2 regions of the Streptomyces liangshanensis genome follow, and region 1 is predicted to be linked to the other one. Evidence: riboswitches for the same ligand, from Rfam matches in the RefSeq annotation. Region 1 holds a riboswitch; the other holds the start of a gene.

Region 1 (3,192 bases):
CAGAGCGTGGAGTTGGCCACCCCGTTGTACGCGCCGGCGTAGACGTCGGGGGCGATGCCCAGCATCCGTACGCGCTGCCCGCCGGTGTCCTCCGGGTCCAGCCGGCCGCCGGTACGCCGTACCGCCTCGTGGTCGCCGTCGCCGAGGGCCGCGCACACCCATACCGCGTCCGTGTCGGGGCCGATGGCCGAGAGGCCGGACACCAGCCCGCCGCCGCCGCGCCGGGCCTCCAGCGCTCCGTCGTCGCGGAGCGTGTACGAGACGGGGCCGCGGTTGGACGCGACGAGGACCTGGGCGGCCTGCTCGGAAACCATGTGCCGAAATCTAGCCCGTACGGGAAACGCTCAAACGTACGGAGAGGAGCCGTGAAGGGAGCCGTACGGGATCAGTCGCCGCGGCGCCCTCGCGCCGCCGCCAGCGCGACCACCCCCGCCCCCGTCAGCGCGACCGCCATCCCGCCCAGCAGCCACAGCCGCTCGGCGGTGGCGCCGCTGTGGGCCGCGGCGAGGAACCACATGCTCAGAGAGGTCTCCATAAGGACGCAATATAGGTAAATAGGACTGGAAGGGGTGGTTACGCCGCGCGGCCGGCCGTGTACTCCGCGATCTCCCGCATCGGCGGCCGCTCCTCCGTGTCCACGTCGTACGTCCGCGGTACGAAGCCGTTCTCACCGCGCTCGAACTGCGTCAGCTCGGGCCGCACCAGGTGCGCCCCCAGGTGCGACCGGGACAGGCGCAGCTGCGCCGTACGGTAGATCGCCGCCGCCATCCGCCCCAGCGCCCGGTCGTCCTGGTGCCGGTGCAGCCGCGTGCCGACGTCGACCTGGCCCAGCGCGTCCAGCCCCACGGTGTGCAGCGCGTCCACCAGCAGCCCCAGCTCCACGCCGTACCCGACGGGGAACGGCAGCCGCTCCAGCAGGGTGCGCCGGGCCGCGTACTCCCCGCCCAGGGGCTGCACGAAGCCCGCGAGCAGCGGCCAGTGGAGGTTCAGCAACGGCCGCGCCACCAGCTCCGTCACCCGCCCGCCCTGGCCGGCGGAAGGACCGGCGGAAGCGCCGGGGGCGCCGCGAGAGCCCAGCGGCCTGTCGTACATCGCCTTCACCAGCTGCACGTCCGGCTCCGTCAGCAGCGGCCCCACGATCCCCGTCACGAAGTCCGCCGAGAACTCCCGCAGGTCCGCGTCCACGAAGCACACCACGTCCCCGCCCGTCACCAGCAGCGACCGCCACAGCACCTCGCCCTTCCCGGGCAGCGCGGGCAGCCGCGGCAGGATGTCGTCCCGGTGCACCACCCGGGCGCCCGCCTCCGCCGCGACCTTCGCCGTGGCGTCCGACGAACCGGAATCGATCACCACCAGCTCGTCCACCAGCGGCGCCCGCTCCATCAGCTCCCGCCGCACCACCGACACGATCGCGCCGACCGTGCTCTCCTCGTCCAGCGCGGGCAGCACCACGCTGACGGTCGTGCCGCGCGCGGTCTTCGCCGCCAGGAGCCGGTCGAGCGATCGGTCGGCCACGGACCAGGAACGCCTGGTCAGCCAGCGCTCCACCTCTTCCAGCACGGTCGGTTCTCCCTGAAAGTGATCCATCTCGCGGTGCGGACCACTATCTCCACGGTCCGCTCCTTCGGTTACAGTCTTGAACAACACGAATGACCACCGCATGTCGGGGGTCATCCGGTGGACAAACGCTCGGATCGCGGGACCGACCCCGGATCCGATGCCATACCGCTCATCCAGAGGGGCAGAGGGAACGGCCCGTTGAAGCCCCGGCAACCCTCCCGCCGACCGCGAGGTCATGGTGGGGAAGGTGCCAATTCCGTCTTGCGGCGAAGTACGTCGCGAGGAAGATGAGGAAAGGGCCTCGCCTCCATGTCTGTGCAGACCGTCCCCACGCCCGGTGTCACTCCCGGTGCCGTCGACCTCGGACCCGCCGCCGCCCTCTCGTGCCGCGAATGCGGCGAGCGCTTCGACCTCGGCCCGATCTTCGCCTGCGCGTCCTGTTTCGGGCCGCTCGAAGTGGCGTACGACCTGCCGAGCGGCTCCCCCGAAGAGCTGAAGAAGCGCATCGCCGAGGGCCCCGACAACATCTGGCGCTACGCGCCGCTGCTGCCCGTCCCCGCCGACGTGGCCACCAAGCCCAACATCAACCCCGGCTTCACGAAGCTCGTCAAGGCCGACAACCTCGCCCGTGAACTCGGCGTCACCGGCGGCCTGTACGTGAAGGACGACTCCGGCAACCCGACGCACTCCTTCAAGGACCGCGTCGTCGCCATCGCCGTCGAGGCCGCCCGCGCCTTCGGCTTCACCACGCTCTCCTGCTCCTCCACCGGCAACCTGGCCGGCGCCGTCGGCGCCGCCGCCGCCCGCGCCGGCTTCCGCTCCTGCGTGTTCATCCCGCACGACCTGGAGCAGGGCAAGGTCGTCATGGCCGCGGTGTACGGCGGTGAACTCGTCGGCATCGAGGGCAACTACGACGACGTCAACCGCTTCTGCTCCGAGCTCATCGGCGACCCGCTCGGCGAGGGCTGGGGCTTCGTGAACGTCAACCTCCGCCCGTACTACGGCGAAGGCTCCAAGACGCTCGCGTACGAGATCTGCGAACAGCTCGGCTGGGAGCTGCCCGACCAGCTCGTCATCCCGATCGCCTCCGGATCCCAGCTCACGAAGATCGACAAGGGCCTCCAGGAACTCATCAAGCTGGGGCTCGTCGAGGACAAGCCGTACAAGATCTTCGGAGCCCAGGCCGAGGGCTGCTCCCCGGTCTCCGCCGCCTTCAAGGCCGGCCACGACGTCGTACGGCCCCAGAAGCCGAACACCATCGCCAAGTCCCTGGCGATCGGCAACCCCGCCGACGGCCCGTACGTCCTCGACATCGCCCGCCGCACCGGCGGCGCCGTGGACGACGTGAACGACGAGCAGATCGTCGACGCCATCAAGCTGCTGGCGCGCACCGAGGGGATCTTCGCCGAGACCGCGGGCGGCGTGACCGTCGGCGTGACGAAGAAGCTCATCGACGCCGGCCTGCTCGACCCGGCGCTCACGACGGTCGTGCTGAACACCGGCGACGGCCTCAAGACGCTCGACGCGGTGGCCCCGACCACGGGACCGACGGCGACGATCCGCCCCAGCCTGGACGCGTTCCGCGACGCCGGCCTGGCCCACTGACACCCACCGACCCCAGGAAGGCATCCA
Region 2 (3,192 bases), 4.1 Mb from region 1:
TCCTCACGTGTCTTCGGAGCTCTCTTCGGAGCGGGCGAGGCCGGGGCGCGCTCAGAGCGCGGCGTACCGGTTCGCGGGCCGGGGCAGGCCGAGCAGGCCGCGCAGGGTGGCCGCCTCGTAGGCGGTACGGAACGCTCCGCGCCGCTGGAGTTCCGGCACCAGGCCCCGGGTGATCCGCTCCAGGTCGTGCGGCAGGACGGCGGGCCGCAGGCGGAAGCCGGTCAGCCCGGCCTCCTGGCCTTCGAGGAGCAGGTCGGCCAGCTCGGCGGGCGTACCGGCGAAGACCCGGGCGTCGCTGGTGTACGGGGCGCCCGCGCGCTCCTCCAGGCGCGCCCTGCGGTCGGCGGCGGCGCCGGGTTCGTCGTCGAGAAGGACGACCAGGTCGCCGAAGACGTGGACCGTCTCGTCGGCGCGGCCCGCGGTGGCCTGCGCCGCCCGGATCCGGGCCAGGATCGCCCGGGTGTCGGCGGTGTCCTGCGGGGTGACGAAGCCGACGTCCGCGGAGGCCGCGACCAGGCGGAACGGTTCTTCACGGTGGGCGAGGGCGGTGACGACCGGCTGTCCCTGCGGCGGGCGCGGGGTGATGGAGGGGCCCTTGACGCTGAACCGCTCGCCCGTGAAGTCGATGTAGTGGAGCTTGTCGCGGTCGATGAACCGGCCGGTGGCGGCGTCGCGGATCTCGGCGTCGTCCTCCCAGCTGTCCCAGAGCCGGCGCAGCACCTCGACGTAGTCGCCCGCCTCGTCGAACAGCTCCTTGAGCGCGGCCAGGCCCGCGGGCGAGTCCAGCTCGTCGGGACGGAACCGGATCGCGGGCCTGCGGCCGAAGTGCGGGGCCTCGTCGGCGCGTCCGGACACCTTGACCTGGACGCCGGCCCGTCCGGTGCTGACGAAGTCCAGGGTGGCGACGGCCTTCGAGACGTGGAACGGCTCGGTGTGGGTGACGACGGCGGTGGGGATCAGCCCGATGTGCCGGGTCAGGGGCGCGACCCGGGCGGCGACCAGCAGGGCGTCGAGCCGGCCCCGTACCTGATCGGTACGGCCGTCGGGACCGGCGAAGGACGAGGACTGGAGGCTCAGGGAGTCCTCGATGGTCACGAAGTCCAGCAGGCCCCGCTCGGCCTCGGTCACCAGGTCGGTCCAGTACCGCGCGGTGAACAGTTCGCGGGGCCGGGCGCCCGGCTCGCGCCAGGCGGCGGGATGCCAGCCCGCCGCGTCGAGGGCGACGGCGAGATGGAGGGGTGAGGGTGCTGAAGGCATGGCGGTATCGCTTCCCGCTCGGAAATCTCGTGGATTCGAGGTCACGTGGACGCGGAACTCCCCTGGCCGGGAGAGCTCCTGGACATGCCGAGTGCCTTCCGCGCCGGGTCCGTTCCCGGGCGGAAGTGTCGGCGGACGTGCGTCGGAGGGCGCTGTACGTCGGGGCCGTGCGGCGGAGAAGGTGCCGCTACGGGGTGTGCCGCGGCGCGGCGTTCACGTGACCCGGACACAGGGCGCCGGCGACACGCTGGAGATCGATGTGGCGCCGGGAGAACATGCCGACGGCGCGGGGGTGGCTCGTGACGGCGAAGGCCGTACGCGTGCCGGAGCGTCCTCGCACTGCCTTCACCTCCGCCTCGACCGGTCGTGCCGGTCCGAGCTCTCGCGCTTGCGCTGCCGTCATTGGCTCCGCCGGGTCGTCACCTGGAGCACCCCGCCGCGTCAGGAGGGTTGCCGGTCAGCAAACCCAGGGCTTGTCGCTGACTCTCATAACCTGCGTGAACGGTAACTCCGCACCGGCGTCCGGCACAATCCCCACTCGACGCGCCCGCGTGCCGGGCGACTTGTAACGGGAAGATCATCGGGACGCTGCGCCGGATTGCCGAATCGTGACGGCGTACGGACAGAACGTAACGCCCCATGTCGGGGTCATGTCATCTCCCGGAAACCGTTGTCCCGCCGGACCGGGCCGGTGCATCGTCACTGGGCGGCGTACGAACACCCGTACCCCACACCCCACTTGAGGCGCGCACACCAGCTCGCGCCACTGACGCGAAGGACCCCCCATGTCAGCAGTGCGTACGAACAAGCGGCGCTTCGCCACCGCGATCGCCACCGCGGCGACCGTGGTCGCGATCATCGGAGCGGGCACGGCCCTGCCGGCCCAGGCCGCCCCGGCCGAAGGCAGAGTCCTGCACGCCGGCGCCGCCGACGCCGTCAGCGGCAGCTACATCGTCACGCTCAAGAAGACGGCCGGTTTCTCGGCGCGGGCCACCCAGGGCAAGCAGCTCATCGCCGAGTACGGCGGCAAGGTGAAGCGGACGTACTCCTCCGCGCTCAACGGGTACGCCGCCACGCTCAGCGGCACCGAGGCGGCGCGGCTGGCCGCGGACCCCGCCGTCGAGTCGGTCGAGCAGGACCAGAAGGTCTACGCGACGGCCACGCAGACCAACGCCCCCTGGGGCCTGGACCGCATCGACCAGGCGAACCTCCCGCTGAACGGCACGTACACCTACCCGGATTCCGCGGGCGCCAACACGACCGTCTACGTCCTGGACACGGGCGTGCGCATCACCCACCAGCAGATCGCGGGCCGCGCCTCCTACGGATACGACTTCATCGACAACGACGCCACCGCGCAGGACGGTTACGGCCACGGCACGCACGTCGCCACCACCGTCGCGGGCTCCACCTACGGCGTGGCCAAGAAGGCGAAGATCGTCGCGGTCCGGGTCCTCGGCAACGACGGTTCCGGCACCACGGCCGGCGTCATCGCGGGCGTGGACTGGATCACCGCCAACCACGTGGCGTCCTCCGTCGCGAACGCCTCGCTCGGCGGCGGCGTCAGCACCGCCCTCGACAACGCGGTGAAGAACTCGATCGCCTCGGGCGTGACGTGGGCCGTCGCGGCGGGCAACGCCAACGTGCCGGCCACCAACTCCTCCCCCGCCCGGGTGCCCGCCGCCCTCACGGTCGGCGCCACCACCAGGACGGACGCGAGGGCCTCGTACTCCAACTACGGCTCGGCCGTGGACATCTTCGCCCCCGGCTCCGCGATCACGGCGGGCTGGAACTCCTCCGACACCGCCACCTACACCGGTGACGGCACCTCGTTCGCCGCCCCGCACGTCGCGGGCGCGGCCGCGATCTACCTGACCAACCACCCGGGCGCCTCGCCGGCGACCGTGGCCGCCGCGCTGGTGAACGGCGCGACGT

Evidence for each region. Region 1 has a riboswitch for S-adenosylmethionine ahead of thrC (threonine synthase). Riboswitches for the same ligand answer to the same signal wherever they lie in the genome.
Region 2: linked by a shared signal. The riboswitch ahead of HA039_RS01645 (putative leader peptide) and the one ahead of thrC (threonine synthase) in region 1 are both predicted to bind S-adenosylmethionine.

Annotation. Positions count from the first base shown of each region.
Region 1 covers NZ_CP050177.1:4,459,484-4,462,675, forward strand. Annotated here, with positions in the region: gene HA039_RS19345 (alpha,alpha-trehalose-phosphate synthase (UDP-forming)) at 1-314, opposite strand, end outside; gene HA039_RS19350 (hypothetical protein) at 386-535, opposite strand; gene HA039_RS19355 (glucosyl-3-phosphoglycerate synthase) at 574-1,560, opposite strand; SAM riboswitch class I at 1,727-1,854, shown strand; gene thrC (threonine synthase) at 1,870-3,165, shown strand.
Region 2 covers NZ_CP050177.1:367,728-370,919, forward strand. Annotated here, with positions in the region: gene HA039_RS01640 (LLM class flavin-dependent oxidoreductase) at 52-1,257, opposite strand; gene HA039_RS01645 (putative leader peptide) at 1,445-1,597, opposite strand; SAM riboswitch class IV at 1,637-1,751, opposite strand; gene HA039_RS34300 (S8 family peptidase) at 2,043-3,192, shown strand, end outside.